One region of the Rhizobium sp. CCGE531 genome, then DNA from elsewhere that is predicted to be linked to it. Evidence: predicted binding sites of a transcription regulator. Region 1 holds the regulator's gene; each other region holds the start of a gene.
What was found. The regulator PhoB, encoded in region 1, activates phosphate uptake and scavenging genes when phosphate is short. The targets are predictions, from matches to a motif close to TGTCATNNANCTGTCAT.
Positions count from the first base shown of each region.

Region 2: the regulator PhoB is predicted to act here: its motif matches at 1,501-1,517, upstream of CCGE531_RS10965 (UDP-2,3-diacylglucosamine diphosphatase).
Region 3: the regulator PhoB is predicted to act here: its motif matches at 2,076-2,092, upstream of CCGE531_RS01150 (inorganic phosphate transporter).
Region 4: the regulator PhoB is predicted to act here: its motif matches at 2,290-2,306, upstream of CCGE531_RS22640 (DUF2278 family protein).

Region 1 covers NZ_CP032684.1:661,812-666,262, reverse strand. The annotation lists gene CCGE531_RS03320 (GcrA family cell cycle regulator) at 327-860, shown strand; gene phoB (phosphate regulon transcriptional regulator PhoB) at 1,012-1,695, opposite strand; gene phoU (phosphate signaling complex protein PhoU) at 1,726-2,439, opposite strand; gene pstB (phosphate ABC transporter ATP-binding protein PstB) at 2,491-3,306, opposite strand; gene pstA (phosphate ABC transporter permease PstA) at 3,320-4,451, opposite strand, start outside.
Region 2 covers NZ_CP032684.1:2,250,545-2,254,995, forward strand. The annotation lists gene CCGE531_RS10960 (MFS transporter) at 1-463, opposite strand, end outside; gene CCGE531_RS10965 (UDP-2,3-diacylglucosamine diphosphatase) at 629-1,435, opposite strand; gene CCGE531_RS10970 (glycerophosphodiester phosphodiesterase family protein) at 1,549-2,304, opposite strand; gene CCGE531_RS10975 (NADP-dependent malic enzyme) at 2,519-4,451, shown strand, end outside.
Region 3 covers NZ_CP032684.1:238,738-243,188, reverse strand. The annotation lists gene CCGE531_RS01165 (CbtA family protein) at 60-800, shown strand; gene CCGE531_RS01160 (hypothetical protein) at 832-1,458, shown strand; gene CCGE531_RS34715 (hypothetical protein) at 1,597-1,899, opposite strand; gene CCGE531_RS01150 (inorganic phosphate transporter) at 2,140-3,747, shown strand; gene CCGE531_RS01145 (MucR family transcriptional regulator) at 3,849-4,295, opposite strand.
Region 4 covers NZ_CP032685.1:679,322-683,772, forward strand. The annotation lists gene CCGE531_RS22625 (sugar ABC transporter permease) at 1-307, shown strand, start outside; gene CCGE531_RS22630 (carbohydrate ABC transporter permease) at 311-1,141, shown strand; gene ugpC (sn-glycerol-3-phosphate ABC transporter ATP-binding protein UgpC) at 1,146-2,204, shown strand; gene CCGE531_RS22640 (DUF2278 family protein) at 2,354-3,403, shown strand; gene CCGE531_RS22645 (Xaa-Pro peptidase family protein) at 3,471-4,451, opposite strand, start outside.

The sequences.
Region 1 (4,451 bases):
CTATTGATGTTTTGCACCGCGATGTCAACAAAACTGGCGATTTAGCAGGTGCGAGAAAGCGCCCACGGCCAAAAGGGATGCGTTCGGCACTGCCTATTGCAGAAATGCCACGCCGGGGCAGCAAGTTGGGGAAAACCTCGAAATCGATTCCTCAAGATTCCCGCGACTCTTGTCACGGAGTCAGCCTCACACTAGGTTAAAAACCAATTGCTAGACTGCATGCGGCGGAACTAGTCACCACAATTTTAGAGCGTTTCGCGCCTCGATCCCATGCGAGGCAATGGTGAGGGATTCTGCCATCGGAAACGCGACAGCGGAGACAGGGCATGAATTGGACAGACGAACGCGTCGAAAAGCTGAAGAAGCTATGGTCCGAAGGATTGAGCGCCAGCCAGATCGCGGCGCAGCTTGGCGGCGTGAGCCGTAATGCCGTCATCGGCAAGGTGCACCGCCTGAACCTTCCCGGCCGAGCGAAGGCGGGTGGCACCGCGGCGGCTGCACGCACGCCAAAGCGCAGCAGTGCTGCGCCCCGCGCCCCGAATTACACGTCTCGCGTTGCAACCCGCACGGTTACCCGCCAGCAGGGCGCAACCATGCTCAAGGAAGAAATCGAGGTCGATGCCGTCAATGAAATCCAATATCGCCCGGCATCGAACGTCGTCGTTCCGATCTCCCGGCGTCTTGGCCTGACGGAGCTTACCGAGCGCACCTGCAAGTGGCCGGTGGGCGACCCGCTGAAGGACGATTTCCACTTCTGCGGCAACGAAAGCCCGGATGCGTCGCCCTATTGCGGCTATCATCAGCGCCTGGCCTATCAGCCGGTGCATGAACGACGTCGGCCGGCCCAGCCACGCGGCTGAGATCCCCATCGCGGAGATAAAAGAAACGGGCCCTTGAGGCCCGTTTTCTATTTCCGCCACTACTGCATAATTTTAAGGTGTTACAGCGACCTTAGCGCGTCTTGAAAGGCGCGCGGCGCTGTAATGTTGATGCCTGAGCGGGCTCTGCCGCTCAGGCTTCCATGGAGTAGCCCGCGCCGCGAACGGTGCGGATGACATCCTGCATATTGGAGAAATTGAGCGCCTTGCGCAGGCGTCCGACATGGACGTCGACAGTGCGTTCGTCGACATAGATATCGTGCCCCCATACGCCGTCCAGCAGCTGCGAGCGCGAGAAGACACGGCTCGGCGAGGACATCAGGAATTCCAGCAGGCGGAATTCCGTCGGCCCCAACCGCACTTCGCGGCTCTTGCGGTGGACGCGATGGGTTTCGCGGTCCAGCTCGATATCGCCGCAACGCAACACCGTGGAGAGAACCTCCGGACGGGCACGCCGCAGCATCGCCTTGACGCGGGCCATCAGCTCCGGCGTCGAGAACGGCTTGACAACGTAATCGTCCGCGCCGGTGGAAAGCCCGCGCACGCGCTCGCTTTCCTCGCCGCGGGCCGTCAGCATGATGATCGGCAGGCGCTCCGTCTCCGGCCGCATACGCAGCCGGCGGCAGAGCTCGATGCCGGACACGCCGGGGAGCATCCAGTCGAGGATCAGGAGATCGGGGATGCGCTCCTGAAGACGCAGCTCGGCCTCATCGCCTCTGAGGATGGTGTCGACCTCGAAGCCTTCGGCCTCGAGATTGTAGCGCAGCAGAACGCTCAGCGCTTCCTCGTCTTCTACAACAGCAACTCTCGGAACCATGCGCCTTTGGTCTCCTTTTTCGCTTCCAGATTATTCCGTCACCGCGCCGACGGTGTTGGCGGTATCATCCTTCGGGCGCTCGCCTTCGGGCTGGGCGCCGGTCGCCATGTAATAGATCGTCTCGGCGATGTTGGTGGCATGGTCGCCGATGCGCTCGATGTTCTTCGCGCAGAACAGAAGATGCGTGCAGGTGGTGATGTTACGCGGATCTTCCATCATGTAGGTCAGCATCTCGCGGAAGAGCGAGGTGTACATGGCGTCGATTTCCTCGTCGCGCTCACGGATCGATACGGCCTTGTCCGGCGAACGGGTGGCGTAGACGTCCAGAACTTCCTTGAGCTGGCTCAGCGCCAGTTCGGAGAGGTGCTCGATGCCGCGGGCGAGACGGCGCGGAACGCCGGTGCCCTGCACGGCGATGACGCGCTTTGCGGTGTTCTTGCCGAGATCGCCGACGCGCTCCAGGTCGGAAGCGATGCGGATCGAGCCCATGATCTCGCGCAAGTCTGCCGCCATCGGCTGCCGGCGTGCGATGGTGACGATCGCCTTGTCGCCGACTTCACGCTCGGCATGGTCGAGGATGACGTCGTCTGAGATGACCTTCTGCGCAAGACCGGTATCGCTTTGGACCAATGCGCGAACGCTGTCGCTGACCATCTGCTCGGCCAGGCCGCCCATCTCCGCAATGCGGCGCGTCAGGAACTTCAGGTCTTCGTCATAGGCAGAGAGAATGTGAGTGGAGACCATTTTTCTATCCTCAAGGTGAACTGTGTGAAAGGGTCCGCGCGCTTGATATCATCAACCAAAACGGCCCATGATGTAATCCTGCGTGCGGAAATCGTCGGGATTGGTGAACATTTTATCGGTATCGTTCTCCTCGACCAGATGGCCGAGATGGAACATTGCGGTGCGCTGCGAGACGCGGGCTGCCTGCTGCATGGAATGCGTCACGATGACGATCGTGAAGTTTTCCCGCAGCTCATGGATAAGATCCTCGACCTTTGCCGTGGCGATCGGATCGAGCGCCGAACACGGCTCGTCCATCAGGATGACTTCCGGACTGACGGCAACGGCGCGCGCGATGCAAAGGCGCTGCTGCTGACCGCCCGAAAGGCTCGTGCCGGCATCATGGAGCCTGTCCTTGACCTCGCCCCACAGGCCCGCCTTCTGCAGGCTGGTCTCGACGATATGATCGAGATCGGCCTTGGAGCGATGCAGGCCATGGATGCGCGGCCCGTAGGCGACGTTCTCGTAGATCGACTTGGGAAACGGGTTGGGCTTCTGGAAGACCATGCCGACACGCGCGCGCAATTCCACGACATCGATGTTGTTGTCGTAGACGTCCTGATCGTCGAGCGTGATCTTGCCGGTGACGCGGCAGGTCTCGATCGTATCGTTCATGCGGTTGAGGCAGCGCAGGAAGGTGGACTTGCCGCAGCCGGAAGGGCCGATCAGCGCCGTCACCGTATTGGCGCGGATCTTCAGATTGACATCGAAGAGCGCGCGCTTATCCCCGTAAAAGACCGAAACGTCCTGGCCGATCATCTTGTAGGGGATCGTCGTCATTTTCTTGGCCAGTGCTTTTTCGCTTGCGGCTTCGCTCATCATGTTCATTCCTCGGCCCTCCCTACCAGCGCCGCTCGAAGCGGCGGCGCAGCAGGATGGCGCCGATGTTCATCGCGACGAGGAAGAAGAGCAGGACGATGATGGCCCCGGACGTTCTTTCGACGAAGGCACGCTCGGCCTCGCTCGCCCACATGTAGATCTGCACCGGCAGCGCCGTCGAAGGATCGAGGGGCGATGTCGGATAGTTGGCGACAAAGGCGACCATGCCGATCAAGAGCAGCGGCGCCGTTTCGCCGAGCGCATGGGCAAGCCCGAGGATGGTGCCTGTCAGGATGCCTGGCATGGCAAGCGGCAGGACATGATGGAAGACCACTTGCATGCGCGATGCGCCGAGGCCGAGCGCGGCGCTGCGGATCGACGGCGGTACGGCGCGCAGCGCCGAACGCGTGGCGATGATGATCATCGGCAGCGTCATCAGGCTCAGCACCAGCCCACCGACGAGCGAAGCCGAGCGCGGCAGCCCCATTATGTTGATGAATACCGAGAGGCCCAGCAGGCCGTAGACGATGGAAGGCACGGCGGCGAGGTTGTTGATATTGACCTCGATCAGGTCGGTCAGCCGGTTCTTCGGCGCGAATTCCTCCAGATAGATCGAGGTGGCGACGCCGACGGGAAGAGCGAGCACGAGCACGGTCAGCATCAGATAGAGCGAGCCGATCAGCGCGACGCCGAGGCCGGCGGCTTCCGGGCGGCTGGAATTGCCCGACAGGAAGAGACCGCTGTTGAACGCCTTGTACAGGGCGCCGCTTTCGCTGAGCTGCTTCATCCAGGCGACCTGCCGGTCGGATACCTTGCGATCCTTCTCATCGACGGTCAGATCGATTTGCCCCTTGTTGGCGGAATCGATACTGGCGCTGGCAAGGAAGGTGACGTTCTGCGTCGTGCCGATGATCGAAGGCTTCGCAAGCACCCGGTCGCGAAGCACGATCCTGGCGCTATCCGACACCATCGCAGTCGCCTCGCGAACGAGCGTGCGATTGGCGGGATCGATATCCAAGGCTTTCACTAGCGCGTCACGCACCAGAACCGGATAATTGGCTGCAACGAGGACCTTCGGATCGGTGGCCCGCTTGGCTGTGGGATCGATCATCTTCTCCGTGAATTCGATCGGCAGGGTGATCGATGTCTGAACA
Region 2 (4,451 bases), 1.6 Mb from region 1:
ACAGGATGAATGTGATCGATCCCCACACCCGCATCGAGCCGTAGTCGAAGCCCCAGCGGCGCACACCCGACATGGCGATGGACTCCACCACCGGCACATATGGCGCATAGGTTGCACCCTGAATGCCGTAGACCAGAAGCACCGGCCAGAAGTCGCTGGCCCAGTAGAGCGCGATCGCCGTCAGAAGCGACAAAGCGCCGGACCACAGCAACACATCGGCACGCTCCGTCATATGATCCGCAAGCACGGCGATGACGGGCGTCACCAGGACGCGTACGACCATGGGGATCGCGATCACGAGACCGATCTCGTGGTCGTTGAAATTCAGCCCGGCCAGCCAGACGGGAAAGAACGGCAGGGCAATTCCGTTCACGAATAACGGTGCGCAATAGGACAAGGCGGTGCGCAAGCGGAAATAGGGAGGCGCACCCTCGCCCTGGAAGGACTTGATCGCGGGAATCATGACAGACCTGAAGGGGAACTGATTTGTCCCTATCATGCTATCGAGAATACGACTATGGCGAGAAATGGCCAAAACCGTAACGTTTCGGAAAATCCGAAGCTACAGACGCTCCGCGACGATCAATAATTATGACAGGCCAGTATCAAGCCCGTGAAAAGAGGCGGCTCAGGCCGCCTGAGCACCGAGCGGCCGCGGCATTTCCTCGGCAGGCGAGCCGGCCGGCTGCGTCTCGAGAATGCTCCGCCAAGTGATCAGTTCGAACGTGCCGTCTTCATGTTCGGCGATCGCAGTGCAGCTTTCCACCCAGTCGCCGGTATTGATATAGCGCACGCCGCCGAGATCCTCGATGACGGCATGGTGGATATGACCGCAGATAACGCCATCGGCATCGTTGCGTCTGGCCTCATCGGCAACGACACGCTGAAATTCGCCGATGAAGTTAACGGCATGCTTGACCTGCAGCTTTGCCCAGGCCGAGAACGACCAGTAGGGCATGTTCAAGCGACGACGCACCGCGGCAAGGCCGATGTTGATCAGGATGGCCATGTCATAGGCCCAGTCGCCGAGATAGGCGAGCAGGCGCGCGTTGCGGACGACGACGTCGAATTCGTCACCATGCAGGACGAGATACTTCTTCCCGTCGGCAGTCTCGTGCATGGCGCGCTGCGCCACCTCGATGCCGCCAAAATGCGTGCCGGGGAAATCGCGCAGGAATTCGTCATGATTGCCGGGGATATAGATGATGCGCGTGCCTTTGCGCGCCTTGCGCAGAAGCTTCTGCACCACGTCATTGCAATCCTGCGGCCAATACCAGTTTCGCTTCAGGCGCCACCCATCGATGATATCGCCGACAAGGAAGATGGTGTCGGCTTCGTGATGGCGCAGAAAGTCGAGCAGAAAGTCCACCTTGGCGGCCTTCGAGCCGAGGTGCACGTCAGAGATGAACAGTGTTCGGAATCGCCGGGTGTCCATGTTTTCATTCACGAACTTTTTGTCCGTGCCCTATCCTACCTTGACTAATCCAAGACCAGACTCGTGTTTCAGGAAGATGACAAACCCTGTGTTTGGCGGCATATCGGGCCAGATCAGCCACGTTTTGCTGCTATGGCGAGATCCGGTCGGTCGGTCGTAAAACTGGCAATACTAAGGCGAAACATCGAATGCGCCGCTTCGCTCGTATGTGCCGCCCAGCCATGCACCGTCACATCGCGGCTCCGAAAAAACTCCACGAGCCCTGCGTCCAAAGCATCGGCACGCACAGCTATCTCACGCACGCCGCCGATGCGCAGAGCGGCGATGATCCCCTGCCATCCAAGCTGCGCCGCCGTCTGAGGCGAGCAAAGAAAGATGAAACCGAGCAGCTCTCCGGCATTCAAGCCTCGTTCATTGAGCGCCGCAACGAACGCCTCAAGACGCGGCAGAGCGAAACTGGTCACCATCGTCCGCGTCAGCATCCCGGTTGCGATCAGCTCGTCGACGATGCGGCCCTCCATCCCCTCATAGGGCTTACCGTCCGCCTTCGTCTTGATCTCCAACCGGAGATCGACAACGGATGGTCCGAAGATATCGATTGTTTCCAAGAGGGTAGGAATGGTCTCGCCGCCACTTCCTATCACCACATAACGGGTCAATTCCTCGTAAGTGAGATCGGCGATGGCACCCTTGCCGTCCGTCATCCTGTCGATCAGCGCGTCATGATGGACGACCAGTCTGCCATCTCGTGTCTGGTGGACATCGAATTCGACAAGATCGACTTCGAGCTGGGCTGTTTTCGAAAAGGCAAGCCTGGTGTTTTCAGGCCACAGATGCGCGCCGCCGCGATGAGAAGCAATAAAAGTCATTGGAGATCCTCTGCCTGCGGTCCTCATAAGCCCGCGCGGTGACCCCCTTGTGACGTCGCGGGCGGCCAATCCTGCTTGCGACAACGCGACGCTGCGGCGGCCAATCAAAGACTTTGTCGCTGCAAAACGCTCCAGGACGTCAATTGCATACTGTGAACGCCAAACGATTGTTGTATGGAGGGACTCAAGCGCAGGCAGGAATGGAGACCGCGAGATGGATAATACGCACGACACTTCGAAGGCAGCCAAGAACATGGCAAGTGGCGATTTCGACGAACAGGCGCTTTATTTTCATCGCTATCCCCGCCCCGGCAAGCTCGAAATCCAGGCCACCAAGCCGCTTGGCAACCAGCGCGATCTGGCACTTGCCTATTCGCCGGGCGTTGCCGCACCCTGCCTCGCCATTCGCGACAATCCCGAGACGGCAGCCTATTACACGTCGCGTGCCAATCTCGTTGCCGTGATTTCCAACGGTTCGGCGGTCCTTGGCCTCGGCAATATCGGTCCGCTCGCCTCCAAGCCCGTGATGGAAGGCAAGGCCGTTCTGTTCAAGAAGTTTGCAGGCATCGATGTCTTCGACATCGAAGTCGCCGCTCCCACCGTCGACGAGATGGTCAACACGATTTCGGCACTCGAGCCGACCTTTGGCGGCATCAACCTTGAGGATATCAAGGCGCCGGAATGCTTCGATGTCGAACGTCGCTTGCGCGAAAAGATGGAAATCCCGGTTTTCCACGACGATCAGCACGGCACCGCCATCATCGTCGCCGCCGCCATCCTCAACGGGCTGGAACTGGCCGGCAAGAAGATCGAAGAGGTCAAGATCGTCGCCTCGGGCGCCGGTGCTGCCGCGCTCGCCTGCCTGAACCTGCTCGTCATACTCGGCGCCAAGCGCGAGAACATCTGGGTCCACGACATCGAGGGCCTGGTCTACAAGGATCGCAACGTTCTGATGGACGAATGGAAGTCCGTCTACGCTCAGGATAGCGACAAGCGTGAGCTTGCCGAGTCCATTCCCGGCGCCGACGTCTTCCTCGGCCTTTCGGCCGCGGGCGTGCTGAAGCCCGAACTGCTGGAACAGATGGCGGAAAAGCCGCTGATCATGGCGCTCGCCAACCCGACACCGGAAATCATGCCCGACCTCGCCCGCGCTGCTCGTCCCGACGCGATGATCTGCACCGGCCGTTCGGATTTCCCCAACCAGGTGAACAACGTACTCTGCTTCCCCTACATCTTCCGTGGCGCGCTCGATTGCGGCGCCAAGACGATCAACGAGGAAATGAAGATGGCCGCCGTTCGCGCCATCGCCTCGCTCGCTCGCGAGGAACCCTCGGACGTGGCCGCCCGCGCCTATACCGGCGAAACGCTGGTCTTCGGGCCGAACTACCTGATCCCCTCGCCCTTCGATCCACGCCTGATCCTGCGCATCGCTCCGGCTGTGGCGAAAGCCGCCGCCGAAAGCGGCGTGGCGCTGCGCCCAATCACCGATTTCGACGCCTATATGGACGAGCTCAACCGCTTCGTCTTCCGCTCCGGTTTTATCATGAAGCCGATCTTCGCCGCCGCGAAGATTTCTGAGCGCAAGCGCGTGGTCTTCTCCGAAGGCGAAGACGAGCGCGTGCTGCGCGCCGCCCAGGTTCTGCTCGAAGAAGGCACTGCGGTGCCGATCCTGATCGGCCGGCCCTCCGTCATCGAGACCCGCCTGAAGCGCTACGGCCTCAAGATCCGTCCGCATACCGACTTCGCCGTTATCAACCCGGAAGACGATCCGCGCTTCCGTGAATATGTCGAGCTTTATTTCTCGCTCGTCGGCCGCAGCGGCGTCATTCCCGAGGCTGCAAGAACGATCGTTCGTACCAACACGACGGTTATCGGCGCGCTGGCCCTGAAGCGCGGCGAAGCCGATGCGCTGATCTGTGGCCTCGAAGGCCGCTATGAGCGCCATCTGCGCATCGTCCGCCAGATTATCGGCAAGCGGCCGGATGTCCGGGACTTTTCCGCGCTCAGCCTGCTCATCTCGCAGCGCGGCGCAACCTTCTATGCCGATACCTACGTGACGTTCAATCCGAGCGCCGAGGAAATCGCCGAGTCGACGGTGCTTGCGGCGGAGGAGATCAAGCGCTTCGGCATCACGCCGCGCGCCGCCC
Region 3 (4,451 bases), 420 kb from region 1:
CATGTCGTTATCGCAAAACCGCTGCACAGTTTTGCGCGACATGCTTTAAGGGAGCACACATGGTTGGACGTCTTTTGCTCCGCGGCATGATCGTCGGGGCCTTTGCCGGTATTCTCGTTTTTGCCTTTGCCCACACTTTCGGCGAGCCGCTGGTCGATTGGGCCATCGGTTTTGAGGAAAAGGCCGCGCAGGCCGCCGGCGAGGCACCGGAGCCGGAAATCGTCAGCCGCGCCACGCAGTCCGGCATCGGCCTCTTTACCGGCATCATGATCTTTTCGACGGCGATCGGCGGATTGTTCGCGCTGGTCTTCTCCTTCGTCTATGGCCGCGTCAGCCCGCTCGGGGCGCGCGGCACGGCAGCGCTGCTCGCAATTGCAGCCTTCGTGACGATTTCGCTGGTCCCCTACATCAAATACCCGGCAAACCCGCCGGCGGTCGGCAATCCCGACACGATCGGCGCAAGAACCGAACTGTTCTTCATCATGATGGTCGCATCCGTGGTCGGCATTATCGTTGCCGTCGGCTTCGGCCGCCGTCTGGCGGTCCGATATGGTTCCTGGAACGGTGCGATCATCGCCGGCATCGGCTACATTGTCTTCGTCGTGCTCATCCAGTATCTGCTGCCGCCGATCAACGAAGTGCCGGAACAATTCTCGGCCGTCGTGCTCTGGCGCTTCCGCATCGCCTCGCTGGGGATGCACGCCATCCTCTGGGCCACTCTCGGGCTTGCCTTCGGAGCCTGGGCGGAACGCCAGCTGCCGCAGTCACGCTACGGCAATGCGGCCCTGCGTCGGGCCTGAGATGTCAAGCAAACCACCTCCCGCGCACCACATGCGCGGGAAACGCCACCATGCAGGCGGCGTCCTGCTCGCAGTCCTCTGCCTCATGCTATCGACCTGGCCGACGATGGTTGCCGCCCATGGCGGCGGCTCCTCCGGAAGCCAGGCCGGCATCCCGATACCAAGCCTCACCCATGGCGAAATGGCTGTGATCGCGCCTTACTACGGGCGGATCGTCTCGCTTGCCGAGAGCGCATCCGACACCGACGAAACCTTCCGGCGCCTCTTGAATTTCGCCCAGATTCAGCGGGCCTATTGCCTCTGGGGCATGATGCCCGGCAGCGTCAGCGACGAGGAAAGCCCGTTCAACGAGTGTTCGCACGCCTATCTCGCGGCGGTAAAGGCGGTGCTGCTCCAGATGCGAACGATGAAGGAGGAAAAGACCGCCGTCGGCGACATCGTCTCCGATATCGACACCGCGCTGGTGCGCAACAATCTCTCACTCATCCTGTGCAAATTCAGCGGCGAGAGCTTCAATACGGCCGATCTCATCCGCCCCAAACCCGCCGACATCATGCTGCACGCCGGGAGCCTCATGACTATTCTGGCTGCGGGGCTTGCCGCTATCGCAGGATTATGGCTCGCGGCACGCGCATTAAGGCCTCAGCCGCGTCCTTAGAGCGATCCAGGAAAAGTGCGCTCCGGTTTTCCGTCCGGAATTGCGAGACAACAAGGAGATAGGGCGGTTCCGGGATTCCGTAAAAAGCTGAACCGCCCTAAGGAAACACCGCCGCAAAACGCGGCGGTGCTTGTCTTTTCACCAGTAGCCTGGCCGGCCGCGCCAGCCGTCATCGTCGCGCCAATGGCGATGACGGCCCCGCCAGCCCCATGGCGGCGGCGGTGGCGGTCTGTAGTAACCCCAACGCCGCGGCGGCGGACCCCAGCGATTCGGGCGGCATTCGCCCCAACGCGTCACATGCCAGCCACGACCGCAAGCATAATCAACTTTCACGACCGGCACGGAGGCTGTTGTCCCAACGGTTGGGATAGGCATTGCCTCTGCCGAAGATACAACCAGGCTGCCGAACAAGGCAGCGATGGCAATCACGGACGATCTCATTTTGATGGCCCTCTATCCAAGTCCCTTACATGCAGGATTTAGCACCTAGACGCATGAACGCCGGCTGAACCGAAAAAGGCGTTTTGGGGGCAAAATCAAGATGGACATTCGCGGCCATATATCCGCAAAGAGCGCCCGGCATCCCCGCCAATAGGGCCGGTATCCGCCTTCTCGCGCGTCACGAGAGTTTCATGAAGGAGGCTTACACCGGCAATATCAATGACCATAAAGGAGTTTGGGATGGTCGACCTCGCTTCAAACACTTCCGAGGGTGGCAACGCCAATCACCCAATTCACGGCGCCGGAAGCTCGGCAAAGTGGTTTCTGCCGCTCTTCGGCCTGGTCGTGCTCGGCGGCCTCGCCTATGTCGGTTATGCCCTCGGCAGCGACCTTGCCGATGCGGCCGCTGTTCCGTGGATCCTCCTCGGCCTTGCGCTGTTGATCGCGCTCGGCTTCGAATTCGTCAACGGCTTCCACGACACCGCTAATGCCGTTGCCACCGTCATCTATACACGTTCGCTACCGGCTGAGTTCGCCGTCATCTGGTCGGGCTTCTTCAACTTCCTGGGCGTTCTGACCTCGTCGGGCGCGGTCGCCTTCGGCATCCTGGCGCTACTGCCGGTCGAACTGATCCTCCAGGTCGGTTCCGGCTCCGGCCTCGCCATGGTTTTCGCGCTTTTGATCGCCGCGATCATCTGGAATCTCGGCACCTGGTATCTGGGCCTGCCGGCATCGAGCTCGCACACACTCGTCGGCTCCATCATCGGTGTCGGTCTCGCCAACCAGTTCCTGGCGCCCGCCGGCTCCGCCACAAGCGGCGTCGACTGGGCGCAGGCAAGCAACGTCGGCATGTCGCTGCTGCTGTCGCCGATTATCGGTTTTGCCATGGCCGCGATCCTGCTTTTGGTCGCCAAGGTGCTGATCCGCAACAAGGAGCTCTATGAAGCGCCGAAGGGCAATGCACCGCCGCCGGCCTGGATTCGCGGTCTGCTGATCTTCACCTGCACCGGCGTCAGCTTCGCCCATGGTTCCAATGACGGCCAGAAGGGCATGGGTCTGATCATGCTCATCCTCATCGGCCTCGTGCCGACGGCTTTCGCGCTGAACAAGACGCCCGACATCAACTATCTCGATGCGTACAAGGCCGCCTCGGCACAGGTCGAGACGGTGCTCGGCAAATATGTGAAGCCGGGCGTTGCCGCGCCGGCCGATCCGAAGGCCGCGGTCAGCGACGCCGTCAAGAGCAAGACCTGGACGGACTCGACGACGCCGGCACTCCAGGCCTATATCCACGCCACCAGCGCCGAGATCGCCGCTTATCCGAGCGTCGAAAAGCTGCCGAACGGCCTCGTCGGCAACGTTCGTAACGACATCTACCTGATCGGTGAATCGCTGAAGCTGATCGACAAGCAGAAGCTGCTGCCGATGAGCGCCGACGACCTGAAGGCCGTGACCAGCTATCACGCCGCCGTCGATCACGCGACCAAGTTCATTCCCCTCTGGGTGAAGGTCGCCGTCGCTCTCGCACTCGGCCTCGGCACCATGGTCGGCTGGAAGCGCATCGTCGTCACCGTCGGAGAAAAGATCGGCAAGACGCATCTGACCTATGGCCAGGGTGCCGCCGCCGAAGTCGTCGCCATGCTGACGATCGGCGCGGCCGACCATCTCGGCCTGCCGGTTTCCACCACGCATGTCCTGTCCTCCGGCGTCGCCGGCACCATGGCGGCAAACGGTTCCGGCCTGCAATGGTCGACCGTGCGCAACATGCTGATGGCCTGGATCCTGACGTTGCCGGCCTCGATCACGCTGGCCTTCGTGCTGTTCATCGTGCTGCGTCAGGTCTTCTGACCTGCCGCATCGAACCATACCGGAAAGCGATGGCGCCCCTCACAGGGCGCCATTATTCTTGCAGCATCGCAAAACCGCCGCACAGGTTTGCGCGACATGCTTTAACTTATGCTTTCCCTCTTGCTGCCGTTGGCGCCGAGACCGGAAAGTTTCGCCAGCTCCGAACGGCGGTGCGCATAGTTCTGCGCAACCATCGGATAATTGGGCGCCAGGCCCCATTTCTGGCGATATTCTTCCGGCGTCATCCCATAATGCACCCGCAGGTGACGCTTCAGCGTTTTGAATCGCTTGCCGTCTTCGAGACAGACGATGTAGTCGTTCGTCACCGATTTCTTCAGTTCCACCGCCGGCACCAGATTGCCGCGGTCGACAGCCGAGCCTGTGTCCAAGGCTTGCAGCGCTTCGTGAATATCCTTGATCAGCCTGGGAACGCTGTGAAGCGGGATCGCATTGTGACTGACATAGGCCGAAACGATCTTTACGCAGCCCTCGAACAGGTAACGCGCCGGTGGCTGGGCTGGGACTTTTCTCTCGCTAAAAGAATCCATGATCTTTTCCCGGATTTCATTTGGTTCCTCGCGCGCCGCCCCGCTCGAATTGCATCATACGTGACGCCCGCTGCCGGACATCCCGCCGTTTCAAATTGCGCCGTCTTTCGGGCGCTCGCTTCCCGGTTCAGTGACCGGGCAGGATAATGGCAGCAA
Region 4 (4,451 bases), on a different replicon from region 1:
GATTGATGGCGCCGGCTGGTTCGAGCGCTTCCGCTCGATCACGCTCCCCTTCCTCGCGCCGACCATTGCCATCACGGTGCTGCTGCGCACGGTCTGGGTTTCCAATTTCGCCGACCTGATCGTCGTCATGACGGGTGGCGGCCCGGCGGACCGCACGCAGATCGTCGCCAGCTACATCTTCACGCAGGCCTTCAAGCGCCTCGACTTCGGCTATGCCTCGGCCATCGCGCTGGTGCTGCTGGTCCTTCTTCTTGCCTATTCCATGCTGATCATCCTGCTGCGGCAGACCCTGCTGAACAAGGATTGAGCCATGAGACGAGCCGTCCTCCCCACTATCGCGCATCGCCTGGCGATCCTTTGCTATGTCGTCTTCGCGCTCTTCCCGCTCTTCTGGCTGCTGAAGGTCTCGGTGACGCCGAACGATCTGCTCTATACGGAAGGCGTGCGCATGTGGCCTTCGCGCACGACCTGGGAACACTATGCCTTCGTGCTGCAGCACAGCGACTTCCCGACATTCTTCAAGAATAGCGTGATCGTCGCCGGCTCAACGGCGATCGCGGTCACCATCTGCTCATCGCTCTCCGGTTACGCGCTCTCGCGTTTCAACTTCCGCGCCAAATACTGGATCGTGGCGCTGATGCTGCTGACGCAGATGTTTCCGCTGGTCATGCTCGTCGCGCCGATCTTCAAGATCCTGACACCGCTGCATCTGACCAACAGCCTCACCGGCCTCGTCATCGTCTACACGGCCTTCAACGTGCCTTTCGCCACCTTCCTGATGCAGTCCTTCTTCGACGGCATTCCGAAGGATCTGGAGGAGGCCGCGATGATCGACGGTGCGACGCAGTTCACCGCCTTCAGACAGATCATCCTGCCGCTGACGCTGCCCGGCATTGCTGCGACACTCGGCTTCGTCTTCACGGCGGCATGGAGTGAGTTGCTCTTTGCGCTGATGCTGATCAACGGCAATCAGGCCGCGACCTTTCCGGTCGGCCTTCTCACCTTCGTTTCGAAATTCTCGGTGGATTTCGGGCAGATGATGGCGGCGGGCGTCATGGCGCTCATTCCAGCCGCGCTCTTCTTCCTCCTCATCCAACGCTATCTCGTGCAGGGCCTGACGGCCGGCGCGGTCAAGGGTTAGTCATATGGCATCGATCGATATTCAGAACGTCAAGAAGGCCTATGGCCATGTGCAGGTCCTGCACGACATCGATCTCAGGATCAAGGACGGCGAGTTCGTCGTTCTCGTCGGCCCTTCCGGCTGCGGCAAATCCACCCTGCTTCGGATGATTGCCGGCCTCGAAGACATCAGCGGCGGCGAAATCCGCATCGCGGACAACCGCGTCAACGAGCTGCATCCGAAGGATCGCGATATCGCCATGGTCTTCCAGTCCTATGCGCTTTATCCGCACATGAATGTCGCCGGCAATATGAGCTACAGCCTGCGGCTGCGGAAGATGGCGAAGGATAGCATCGCCAAGGCGGTTGCCGGTGCGGCAACCAAGCTCGGCCTCGATCCGCTGCTCGAACGCCGGCCGAAGGCGCTCTCGGGCGGCCAGCGTCAGCGTGTCGCCATGGGCCGCGCCATCGTGCGGCAGCCGAAAGCCTTCCTCTTTGACGAGCCGCTTTCGAACCTCGACGCTCGTTTGCGCGAGCAGATGCGCGCCGAAATCAAGAGGTTGCACAGCGATCTTAAAGCGACGTCGATCTATGTGACCCACGACCAGATCGAGGCAATGACACTGGCGGACCGCATCGTCGCCATGCATGGCGGGGTGGTGCAGCAGGTCGGCAGCCCGCTTGAACTTTACGATCGGCCCGCCAACCTCTTCGTCGCCGGCTTCATCGGTTCGCCAGGGATGAATTTTCTCGATGCAACTTACGAAGGCAATGGCGTCAAGCTCAAGGACGGCACACTCGTTCCGCTTTCGGAGCCGCTGACATTGTCTGCTGGCACGAAGGTGACGCTCGGCATTCGGCCTGAGCATGTCGTGCTATCGTCGGATCAGTCCGGCATGTCCGCCAATGTCGAACTCGTCGAGCCCACGGGCTTCGGCATCATCCTGCATCTTTCGCTGCACGGGTTGCCTTTCAAGGTATTCACGCTTGATCGCAGCGCGCTGAGCGCCGGTCCGCAGGTGAATGTTGCCTTCCCGCAGCAGTACCTGCACGTCTTCGGCGAGGACGGAACGAGAGCGGCATAAGGACCGTCCTTTCGACCGAGATGATCGCGGCGGCTTCGCAGCCCGTGAAGTCGGAAAAACTTTGACACGCCTACAGACCCTTCGGTGTCGCAGAAGCTTCATTCTGATGCGACACTATGTGCTGCTTATGTGCACTAAGGGAGGATGTCGTGCCGCTTAACAACTATGCCGTGCTCAAGGGCAGACCCATCAACAATCGATTGGCAACCGGTTCAAGCCCGCATTATCAGGTGCTGGTTTCGGAAAACGGGACGCTGTATCGCATCGCCATCAACGTACGTTCGCAGGATGGAAGCGAGGTCGAATTCCTCGTGCGCTCCCGCTTCGAACATCCGATCACCGCGCAATTGGCGGAGTTGCCTGAAGGCTTGCATCCGACACCGAGCCAGCCCGGCGGCGTCGCGCTCGATTTCATCCGCGGCAATCTCATGCAGCCTTGGGAGCTGAAACCGCTTCCGATCTCGGCCGCAGGTCCGGACAATGATCTTAATGAAAAGATCGACGCCTATATCCAGCGCGCCATGTCGGACGAGCAAGCGATGATCTATGCCTTTGGCGAGATCTGGGGACTGGAAAACAACAAGGCCGATCAGTATTTCGGCTTCAAGCCCGGCCGCGGCATTCATGACATTCATTTCAACCAGGGCAATCCACCCGGCAAATATGCTTCTCAGAATGGCCCCTGGCAGGACGGCGGGCTGATACTGGAGTTTCCCCGCGAGCAGCAATGGGTCGCGATCTTCATGAAATTCCAGACGCAGGCATGGCATTCGGACGACAAGGACGGATCGCTCATCGTGCCGCAGGATCAGGATCATCCGAACCTGCCGCACGCGCCGGTCGATCGCGATGCCATACCCACCTTCGATGTTCCGGATGGGCTAGTGCGCATCATTGCGGCCTATGTCAACGACGTGAAGACGCCCGAGCGGGAAACCGTCACCTTGCTGAATACCGCCGACGTGCCGGTCGATCTCAGCGGCTGGCAGATCAAGGACAAGCAGAAGAATGCGATGGCGCTCAGCGGTTCGATCGCCGCCGGCGCGACGCGGGTGGTCGAAATCCAGCCGCCCGTCACCTTATCCAACAAGGGCGGGATCATTACCCTGCTCAACGCGCAGGGTCTCAAGGTCCATGGCGTTTCCTATACCAAGGAGCAGGCAAGGCAGCCTGGGCGAACCATTCCGTTCCAGGGGTGAGAGTTTCGGCGGATGCCGAAAGCTGACATCGAGGCATTGCCCGGCGCCTAAGCGCCGGGTTGCTATGTCAAGCGAAAGGTTCGGTCGGCCCCTTGGATGGCTGGGTAAACCAGCGCGGGCCGTCCGCCGCCATATAGATATGATCCTCCAGCCGGATGCCGAATTTCTGCGGGAAGACGATCATCGGTTCGTTCGAGAAACACATGCCGGGCGCAAGCGCCGTCGCATTGCCGCGCACGATGTAAGGCTCCTCATGGATATCCAGCCCGAGACCATGGCCGGCGCGATGCGGCAGGCCCGGCAGTTTGTAATCGGGGCCGAGTGCATGTTTCGCCAGCACGGCACGCGCCGCATCATCGAGGCTGGAACAGGCAGCACCCAGCTTTGCCGCATCGAAAACTGCTTGCTGCGCCTCGCGCTCGATCGCCCAGGCGTCTTCAAAGGCACTATCGCCGGCCGTCAGCTTGTATGTCCGTGTCAGGTCAGAATGATAGCCGTCGATGCGTGCACCGGTGTCGACGAGGATGACATCATCTTCGCCGAGCGTCTGATCGCCGTCTGCGCCATGCGGAAGCGAGGTCGCCTCGCCGAAGGACACAATGCAGAAGGTCGAACCGCCATGAGCGCCCGCTTCGCGATGCCGCCGGTCGATGAATTCCATCACTTCTGAAGCGCGGATGCCGGGCTTGAGTAAGGCATGAGCCTGCCTGTGCACGTCGAGCGTCAAGTTCATCGCATATTGGATGAGTGCGATTTCCGCGGGAGATTTGATCCGGCGCAGGCCGTTGACAAGCGGTCCGCCATTGGCCAGTCTCTCGGCTCCAAGCTCGATCGCCAATGCGTTGTAGAAATAGAGCGGCATATTGACGTCGAGCGCCAAAACGCCCGAATATCCGAGCGCGCGAGCGATCAATGCCGCACTGCTCTCCTCTTCCTGCCATTCGAGGATTTCGGCCGGCAGATGCGGCAGCGTCTCCACGCGACTGCGCTCGAAGCCTGGGACGATGTAATAGAACGCGGTCGGCGTGACGAGTGCCCCCAGGAATCT